DNA from 3 places in the Saccharopolyspora sp. NPDC047091 genome. Region 2 is predicted to be linked to each of the others. Evidence: riboswitches for the same ligand, from Rfam matches in the RefSeq annotation. Region 2 holds a riboswitch; each other region holds the start of a gene.
What was found. Region 2 has a riboswitch for cobalamin ahead of cobN (cobaltochelatase subunit CobN). Riboswitches for the same ligand answer to the same signal wherever they lie in the genome.

Region 1: another riboswitch for cobalamin. It lies ahead of ABZ805_RS26690 (ABC transporter substrate-binding protein); the one in region 2 lies ahead of cobN (cobaltochelatase subunit CobN).
Region 3: another riboswitch for cobalamin. It lies ahead of ABZ805_RS21745 (ribonucleoside-diphosphate reductase subunit alpha); the one in region 2 lies ahead of cobN (cobaltochelatase subunit CobN).

What each region holds. Positions count from the first base shown of each region.
Region 1 is NZ_JBEYUS010000092.1:3,927-7,195, forward strand. Features, by position in the region: gene ABZ805_RS26685 (ABC transporter permease) at 1-81, opposite strand, end outside; gene ABZ805_RS26690 (ABC transporter substrate-binding protein) at 78-1,601, opposite strand; cobalamin riboswitch at 1,692-1,859, opposite strand; gene ABZ805_RS26695 (hypothetical protein) at 2,127-2,861, shown strand; gene ABZ805_RS26700 (SMI1/KNR4 family protein) at 2,986-3,269, opposite strand, start outside.
Region 2 is NZ_JBEYUS010000023.1:32,315-35,583, forward strand. Features, by position in the region: gene ABZ805_RS12875 (precorrin-3B synthase) at 1-1,167, opposite strand, end outside; cobalamin riboswitch at 1,421-1,554, shown strand; gene cobN (cobaltochelatase subunit CobN) at 1,677-3,269, shown strand, end outside.
Region 3 is NZ_JBEYUS010000056.1:39,867-43,135, forward strand. Features, by position in the region: gene ABZ805_RS21745 (ribonucleoside-diphosphate reductase subunit alpha) at 1-1,262, opposite strand, end outside; cobalamin riboswitch at 1,383-1,607, opposite strand; gene ABZ805_RS21750 (bifunctional metallophosphatase/5'-nucleotidase) at 1,823-3,269, shown strand, end outside.

The sequences.
Region 1 (3,269 bases), on a different contig from region 2:
GGCGACCACCGCGATCTGCACGAGCGCGACGCCGAGCCGGGGCAGCACCGCGGCGGAGACCCGCGCGGCGGGCGCGATCAACCCACGCTCACCCGGTCGAACCTGGCCCAGTCCAGCGAGTTCGGCGGTGCGCCCCGCACTCCGGAGACGGCGGTGGAGGTGGCGACGTTCCAGCCGCTGAACCCCCACACCACGTTCCCGCTGCTCTCCCGGGCGAGCCGCTGCGCGCGCACCAGCAGATCGGCGCGGTGCGCGTCGTCGGCGGTGGCGAGCGCTTCGGCGTAGAGCGCGTCGAACTCGGCGGACCGGTATCCGGTGTAGTTGTTGCTCCCGGCGTCGGAGGTCATCCGCTGCCCGAGGAACGTCGGCACCGGCAGCGCGGCGGTCCGGGACAGCGAGGCGACCCCGTGCTCCTTGATGTCGGAGAAGTACGTCTCGGACGGCCCGATCCGCGGCGACACCCGCATCCCGGCTTCGCCGAGCTGCTGGGCGATGAGGCTGGCGGCGGATTCGAAGTAGGGGTCGACGGAGCTGGTCTGCAACTCCCAGCTCAGCCCGTCGACGCCGGCCTCGCGCAGCAGCGCCCGGGCCCGGCCGAGGTCGCGCGTGGGCGCGGGCAGATCCGCCGGGTAGTACTTCAACCCGGCGCCGAACAGGTCGTTGCCGAGCCTGCCCTGGCCGCTGAGCGCGATGTCCAGCAGCGCCTGCCGGTCCAGCCCGGCGCGCACCGCCTGCACCAGCCGCGGATCGGAGAACGGTGGCCGGTCCACCTTCAGCAGCAGCGCCTGCATGGTGCCGAACGGCGCCGAGTGCACCCGCGCCCGGCCGCCCTGCTCCAGCAGCCGCACCGAGTTGGCGCTCACGTCGTGCGCGTAGTCGACCTGCCCGGACAGCAGCGCGTTGACCCGCGCGCTCTCCTGCTCCATCGGCACGAATTCCAGCTCGGCCGGGGTGGCGGGTCCGGACCAGTGCCGGTCGAAGCGGGCGAACACGGCGGGCCCACCCGGTTCGAACGAGACGAAGCGGAACGGCCCGGAGCCGACGGGCGCGGTGAAGTCGGTGGTGCCCGCGGGCACGATCTCGGTGGCGGGGGCGCCCCACGCGGAGGGGAATTCGAAGTTCGGCGAGCCGAGCACGAGTTCCAGTTCGGTCGCCGAGATCGCCCTGCTGGCGCCGAAGTCGACGTCGGCGAAGTGCGAGGCGGCCTGCGCGGCGGTGGCGTCGTCGGCGATGCGCCGGTAGGTGAACAGCACGTCCTCGGCGGTGACCGGTCTGCCGTCGTGGAATTCGGCCGGGCGCAACCGGATCCGCCACCGGGTGCCGGTCGGGTCGGGCTGCCAGCTCTCGGCGAGCCGCGGCACCACGCTCATGTCGTCGGCGTACCCGACGAGCGTGTCGAACAGGGCTTTGGCGCGGGCCTGGTCGACGAACAGCGAACCGGTGTGCGGGTCGAGCGATTCGGTGGCGCCACCGGCGGGGAACGCCAGCCGCAGCCTGCCCGCACTCGTCCCGGAACCGCCCGCGCAGGACACGAGGGGAACCGCGGCGATCGCGCCGGCCACGCCCGCGAGCAGCCGCCTGCGGCCGAGCACGCCGCTCACGCGGCGCGGAACGGTTCGGGGACCGCGAAACCGGGTGTGTGCGGGAAATCCGGGTGCACTGCGTACCTCCTCCGGGGCTCCGCGACCCCGTGCGAATCGGTACGACGGTGCCAGTCTCCTGGCTCGCGGATCGACGTCGCGCCCGGCCTTCCCATCGGCTGCCCGACAGTGGCCCTGGTGGACGCGGCTCCCCGTTCACAGTGGCGGGACCGCACCGGATTCGCACCGGTTTCCTGCACACCGTCGCATTGGAACGACTCGTCAACTTTTCAGCCCGCGTCGTCCCTTGTCAAGGAAGTGTGAATCGCCCGGCATCCCGTCACCGCGGGTCGCGGCCCGATCGCCCACCGCCCGCGGACGGCCGGGCCGCAGCGGCGATCGCCTTCCGGAGAACGGCGGCGCCGCTCGGCCGCTGGACGGTCGAGGGGATTCCCGCGTTCGGCGGCGGAGGGCCCGCGGAACGGCGGCGGCCGCGCCCGCACCGGACAGACTCACGGCACCCGCCGACGATGACGAGGAGCCGCCATGCCCACGCCCGGTTTCCCACCCGGAACCCTGGACGCCACCGGGTATCCGATCTGGCTGTCCGAACTGGACGTGCCGGGACCGAACCACACCGCGCACCTGGTGCGCGACCTGGAACCGGTGCGGGCGCTGGAGATCCTCGGCGCGGATGCCGCGTCGGCCGCTCCGTGCACGCTGCCCGAGCAGCGGCCGGACGAGTTCACCTCGCTGCCGCGCGCGGCCCTCGGCGACCCGCAGTGCCTGTCGGTGCTGCTGGCGACGCGCATCGGCGGCTGGACGCTGGTGTTCGACGACGCGGGCAGCACGTTCCAGGTGGGCGGCCTGGACACGATGCGCGCACTGCTCGGCGGGATGCGCACCGGCGACTGGTCGGCGCTGCAGGACGAGGCCCCGCCGCGGCCCGCCGCGCAGGCTCCCGCCGAGGCGCTCTCCGCGTCCGGCGGGCCCGCGGTGATGCTGCACGCCAACATCAGCGGGCTGCTCAGCATCGACTACGCGGTGGACGGTTCCCGGGTCTACAGCACGACTTCCGACGACATCGACCACGAGACCGAGCCGCCGCCCGCCGCGGTGCGCGCGGCCGCGGCGGCCGCGGGCATCGTCGAACGTCCCCATCTGGAACCGGGCGAGACCGACGAGGCGGCGGTGACCCGCATCGGCTGCGCGCTGGCGGGAGTGACGTGGACGATGGACGACCTGCGCGCGGCGCCGCTCCTCGCGGTCGCGCTCGTCTGATCACCGACGTCCGGTTCCGCCGCGCGGCTCGGGTGGTGTTGCCGGGCCGCCGCGCGGGACGTCGGTGAGTTCGGGTCCTCGGTCGAGTTTCGGTTCGCGCGGCGGGACGTCCGCCGGCGGCCGGTCAGGCGAGCGCGTCGGCGACGAGGTCGCCGAAGGTGCGGTACTTCGCCGGGGCGCCGTCGGCGGTGTCCCAGACGCAGGCGGTCCAGCCGCCGTCCGCATCGCCGGAATCCGGGCTCAACACCCAGTACACGCCGTCCTCGTGGTCGGCGATGAGCAGCGAGCGGCGCAGCACGGCGAGTTCGTCGGCGAAGAAGTCCAGGTCCGCCCAGGCGTCCATCAGCTCGGCGCGGAGGTCCTCGAACCTGCCGACGCCGTCGAGCCGGAACAGGCCGTGCAGCTCGT
Region 2 (3,269 bases):
GCAGCGGCGCGCGCAGCCCGCCCAGTGCACCGGCAGCGGGCCGGGCCGGGTGGTGCGCCGCGCGTCGGCGCGCACGTCGGCGAGGGACTTCGCGCAGCCGGGGCTGCCGGCGCAGGCGGTCACCCCGGCCAGCGGCGCGCCCGGGTCGGTGAGGAACCCGGCGGCGTCCAGCTCGGCGAGCCTGCGCGGCGCCTCGTCCGCGGGGACGTCGGTGAGCAGCAGCGCGCGCCACGGCGTGAGCCGCAGCGGGTGCGGTGCGGCGGTCTGCGCGGCGCTGCCTTCGGCCTGCGCGGCGCTGTCCTCGGCCTGTTCGGCGCTGCCTTCGGCCTGTCCGGCGATCTCCTCGGTCTGCGTGGCGAGCACCGCGATCTGCCCGGCGTCCAGCCGTCCCAGCGGCGCGCCGAGGGCGAGATCGACCCGGTCGTCGGCGCGGGCCAGCACGCCGAGCTCCGCGTGCGTGCGCACCGGATCACCGGGCGCGACCGCGGTTTCCGCCGCCATGCAGGAGAATTCCGCCCGGATGCGGTCGGCGATCCGCTCGGCGCCACCGGGCAGTTCCGCCAGCCGCCAGCTCTCCGCGCCCAGCCGGCCCCGTTCCGCGAGGAACGCGGCGGCCGCGAGCACCGCGGCGCGGGCCGCGTCGGCCGCGGACACCCGCAGCCCGAGGTCGGCCCCGGCGAGCAGCACCGCCACCGCGCCGTCCGCCGGGTGCAGCGCGACGTCCGCGCCCAGCGCGGTCACCTCGCCGCCGCCGTCGTCCGCGGTGAACAGGAACCGCCCGGGCAGCTCCGCCAGCTCCGGGTCGGCGCGCAGCCCCTCGTCCAGCGCCACCGCCACCGCGCGCACGTCCAGCGCGCCCGGACGGGTGCGCGGCGAGGCGACGACGTTGCGCACCCGCTCGTGCGTCGGCGACGGCAGCAGACCGGCCGCGCCGAGCAGCTCCGCGAACTCCGGCACCGCCGCCGCGGACAGCCCGCGGACCTGGATGTTCGCCCGCGAGGTGAGTTCCCAGCCGCCGTCACCCAGCGCGGCCGCGGTCGCCAGCGCCCGCACCTGCCGCGCCGCGAGCCGCCCGCCGGGCACCCGCACGCGGGCCAGTCCCCCGTCAGCGGCCTCGTGCACCCGCAGCGCGCCGGGGCACGCGTCGGGTCCGGCTCGTCGCGGCACGCTCGTCCCCGCTCTCGTCGATCATGGTCTGGTCCGGAACTCGCAGCGCACGACGCCGCTGTCCGGGGTGCGCGGACTCGGGGGCGCACCGGCGACCGTCGATACTACGTCCCGCCCGGATCACGTCCGCAAAACGCGATGCGCCTCACCGGACGGCCGGACGCGTCGAGTGCGGGATCTCTCGCGCGACCGCACGACCGGCCACTTGACGAACGATCGCCCCGTTGCGGAGAGTTGTCGGCGGCGACGTGCGGAGGAAGCCGGTGCGAGTCCGGCGCGGTCCCGCCACTGTCACCGGGGAGCGAACTCCGAGTACGAGGCCACTGCCCGCGCGCCGCGCGGGTGGGAAGGCACGGGGCGAGCGGCGATCCGGGAGCCAGGACACTCCGGCGCCGCCACCGCCCGGTGCGACACCGGGTGCCGACGACTCCGGGGCGAGGACCCCGAGGAAGGTTGACCATGCGTCCTGCCCGCACGCCCGCGTCCCTGCTCAGCCGGGAGCGTGCCGCATGATCCTGCTGCTGTCCACATCGGACACCGATCTGCTCAGCGCACGCGCCAGCGGTGCGGACTTCCGCCTCGGCAACCCGGCGCGGCTCGGCGTGGACGACCTGCCGCCGCTGCTGGAGGGCGCCGACCTCGTCGTGGTGCGGCTGCTCGGCGGCCGCCGCGCGTGGGAGGAGGGCTTGGACTCGCTGCTCGCCGGACCGCGCCCGGTCGTGGTGCTCGGCGGTGAGCAGGCCCCGGACGCGGAGCTGATGGAGTGCTCCACGGTGCCGGGCGGCGTCTGCTCGCAGGCGCACGGCTACCTCGCGCAGGGCGGGCCGGAGAACCTGACGCAGCTGTTCAACTTCCTGTCCGACACGGTGCTGCTCACCGGCCACGGCTTCGAACCGCCGGTGGAGACGCCGAAGTGGGGCCTGCTGGAGCGGACCCCGCGCCGGACCGAAGGCCCGAAGGTCGCGGTGCTCTACTACCGCGCGCACCACATGGCGGGCAACACCGCGTTCGCGCACGCCCTCTCCGACGCCATCGAGGACGCGGGCGGCCAGGCGCTGCCGGTGTTCTGCGCGTCGCTGCGCGCCCCCGAACCGGGCCTGCTGGACACGTTGCGCGAGGCGGACGCGCTGATCGTGACGGTGCTGGCCGCGGGCGGCACGAAGCCCGCGACCGCCTCCGCCGGTGGCGACGACGAGGCGTGGGACGTGGGCGCGCTCGCCGCGCTGGACGTGCCGATCTTGCAGGGCCTCACCCTGACCTCCAGCCGCGAGGCGTGGGAGGACAACGACGAAGGCCTGTCCCCGCTGGACATGGCCACCCAGGTCGCGGTGCCCGAGTTCGACGGCCGCCTGATCACGGTGCCGTTCTCGTTCAAGGAGAACGACGCCGAAGGCCTCCCGGTGTACGTCGCCGACCCGGAGCGCGCGGCCCGCGTCGCCGGGATCGCGGTGAAGCACGCGCGGCTGCGGCACGTGCCCGCCGCGGACAAGCGCCTGGTGCTGATGCTGTCGGCGTACCCGACGAAGCACTCCCGGATCGGCAACGCCGTCGGCCTGGACACCCCGGCGAGCGCGGTGGGCCTGCTCCAGCGGCTGCGCGAGGCCGGCTACGACATCGGCCCGGTGGACGGCCCGGACGCGCTGCCCGGCGTGGCCGCGCAGGACGGCGACGCGCTGGTGCACGCGCTGATCGCCGCTGGTGGCCAGGACCCGGACTGGTTGACCGAGGAGCAGCTGTCCGGCAACCCGGTGCGCATCCCCGCGAAGCGCTACGCCGACTGGTTCGCGACGCTGCCGCAGGACCTGCGGGAGAGCATCGAGCAGCACTGGGGTCCGCCGCCGGGCGAGCAGTTCGTGGACCGCTCGCACGACCCGGACGGCGAGATCGTGGTGGCCGCGCTGCGCGCCGGGAACGTCGTCGTCGTGGTGCAGCCGCCGCGCGGGTTCGGCGAGAACCCGATCGCGATCTACCACGACCCGGACCTGCCGCCGAGCCACCACTACCTGGCCGCCTACCGCTGGATGACCGACGAGTTCGGCGCGCACGCGATGGTGCACCTCGGCAAGCACGGCAACCTGGAGTGGCTGCCCGGCAAGACCGCG
Region 3 (3,269 bases), on a different contig from region 2:
TCGTTGGCGATCTTCAGGAACGGCACCACGCCCTGCGAGGAACCGTTCGTCCCCTTGATGTGCGCGCCGGTGCCGCGGACCGGGGTCCAGTCGTTGCCGAGCCCGCCCGCGTACTTCGACAGCAGCGCGTTGTTGCTGATCCCGTGGAAGATCCCGTGCAGGTCGTCGTCCACGGTGGTCAGGAAGCAGGACGACAGCTGCGGGCGGGTGGTGCCCGCGTTGAACAGCGTCGGCGTCGAGCACATGAAGTCGAACGAGGAGATCAGGTCGTAGAACTCGATCGCCCGCGCCTCCCGGTCGTCCTCGCGCAGCGCCACGCCCATCGCGACCCGCATGAAGAACGCCTGCGGCAGCTCGAACCGCACCCCGTTCTCGTGCAGCAGGTACCGGTCGTAGAGCGTCTGCAACCCGAGGAAGCCGAACGCGATGTCCCGGTCGGCGTCCAGCGCCGCGCCCAGCCGCTCCAGGTCGAAGCGGGCGAGCTCCGGGTCCAGCTGCTCCAGCTCGATGCCGCGCCGCACGTAGTCGGCGAAGTAACCGGCGTAGCGGTCCCGCATCTGCACCTGGTCGGCCTCGGTCGGCTCGCCCGCGACGAAGCTCAGCGCCTCGCGGCGCAGCTTGTCCAGCAGCAGCCGAGACGTCACCAGCGAGTAGTTCGGCTCCGCCTCCACGAAGGTGCGCGCCGCCATCGTCAGCGACTCGGCCAGCTCCGCCGAGCTGATGCCGTCGTAGACGTTGCGCCGCACCTCCCGCAGCACCTGGTCGGCCCGCACGTCGTCCAAGCCCTCGCAGGCCTGCTCGACGACGGTCGACACCCGCTCCCAGTCCAGCGGCACCCGGGTGCCGTCCGGCGCGGTCATCTCCAGGCGGGGAGCGGCGTCCTCGGCGGGAGCCACCTCGGCCTCGCGGGCCTGCGCGTGCTCCTCCCGGTAGAGCACGTAGGCGCGGGCGACGCCGTGGTGCCCGCCGCGCATCAGCGCCAGCTCCACCATGTCCTGGATCTGCTCGATGTGCACCAGGCCCTCGGTGCCCGCGTGGCGCAGCACGCCCTGCGCCGCCTGCTCCGTCAACTCCGCGACGATCTGGTGCAACCGCGACGACGATGCGGCCGAATCCCCCTCGGCCGCCAGGAACGCCTTGGTCAACGCCACGGAGATCTTCGTTTCGTCCCAACCGGAAACGGTCCCGTCGCGCCGCAGCACCCGCACTCCTGCCGGTACCACCGCGGTCGCTGCTGACGGCCGGGTCGTGGACTCGGTCACTGGCTCTCTCCTCGCAAGCTCGGACACCTGCCCGGAACTCCTCGGAACGCGCCAGGACCGCGGCGCGCACGGCACCGCTCGTCCCGCAACCCTCCCGCGAGGTCCCGGACGGCGCGCACCCCTCGTGCGCGCACCGATGGCAGGTCTTCGGACTCACGGGCGACCGGTGCTCGGCACCGGACCTACTGGCCGTCGCTTCCCGGACGCCGAGCGTCCAGTGCTGCACCACCGGGAGGTGGTGACGGCGGTCGTTCCCGTTCACCGCTGCGGGGCAGTCCCGGACTCGCACCGGGTTCCCTGTTGTCACGCCGGCCGGACCGGCGAACCATCAGCGGGCGCCACACTACATCTTGGGTTCGACGGTGATCCGGACCCCATCATCATCGGCGTGGCGGTGTCGATGGCGGACGCGTTCGGTAGCGGCTCGCGCACGCCCGGGACGCATCCTGCCCGCACCCGGCGGAGTTCGCACGAGGGGTGTGACGCGGATTCGGTGGTGGTCGTCGGTGGCGCCGGGCAGACTGCCTCCCGAGATCACCACCTGGGAGGAAGACCGAACCATGCGTGCCCACCGCGTGCGACGCGGACTCGCCGTCGCCGCCACCGCACTCGCCACCGCCGCCACTGCCACCGGGGCGACCGCAGGCGCCGCACCGCAGGACCCGCCCGCGACCACCGACGTCCGGCTGATCACCTTCAACGACCTGCACGGCAACCTCGAACCGCCCACCGGGTCCTCCGGGACGGTCGAGCTCGACGACGGCCGGACCGTCGAAGCCGGCGGCGCCGCCTACCTCGCCACCCACCTGCAGCGGCTGCGCGCCGAGGTGCCGAACTCGCTGGTCTTCTCGGCCGGCGACAGCGTGGGCGCCTCGCCGGTGAATTCCGCGCTGTTCCACGACGAACCCACCGTCGACTTCCTCAACTCGCAGGACGTCCGCGGCCACGTCGTCGGCAACCACGAGTTCGACGAGGGCTACCAGGAACTCCAGCGGCTGCAGACCGGCGGCTGCCACCCGCAGGACGGTTGCGAGTTCCGCGATTCCTTCGACGGCGCGAGCTTCCCGTACCTCGGCGCCAACGTCACCTTCGAGGACGGCGGCGCTCCCGCGCTGATGCCGTTCACCGTGCAGGTCTCCGGCGGCGTCCCGATCGGCGTGATCGGTGCGACGCTGCACGACCTCCCGAACGTGGTCAGCCCCGAAGCGGTGCGCGGCCTGCGGTTCGGCGACGAGGTCGAGGCCATCGACCGCACCTCCGACGCGCTGGAGCGCTTCGGCATCAAGGCGCAGGTCGTGCTGCTGCACCAGGGCGACGAAGCCGACGGCGGCGGACCGAACTCCTGCGACGTCGCCGCGGGCGGCCCCGCCACCGAGATCGCCGAGAACGTCTCCCCGCAGGTCGACGCCGTGTTCAGCGCGCACAGCCACCAGCAGTACAACTGCACCGTCACCGACCCGGCGGGCGCCCCGCGGCCCGTGGTGCAGGGCGCCTCCTACGGCAGGCTGCTGTCGGTGCTGGACCTGCGCGTCGACCGCCACACCCGCGAGGTCGTGCGGGAGCAGAGCACCGCGCACAACGAGGTCGTCACCCGCGACGTCGAACCCGACCCGGAGGCCGCCGCGCTCGTCGAAGAGGCCCGCGCCAAGGCCGCGCCCATCGCGAACCGCGCCGTCGGCACCGCCACCGGCGACCTGCTGAAAACCCCGGCGCCGTCCGGGGAATCCAGCCTCGGCAGCGTCGTCGCCGACGCCCAGCTGGCCGCCACCCGCGACACCGGGGCGCAGCTCGCGCTGACCAACCCGGGCGGGGTGCGCGCCGACCTGCCGCACGCCTCCTCCCCGGCGGGCGAAGGAGACGGCGTCATCACCTACGGCGAGGCGTTCGCCGTGCAGCCGTTCGGCAACACCATGCAGACCATGACGCTCACCGGCGCGCAGCTGCAGGCCGTGCTCGAACAGCAGTGGAGCGACGAGGGCGAGAACGTGCTGCAGGTGTCGGCCGGGC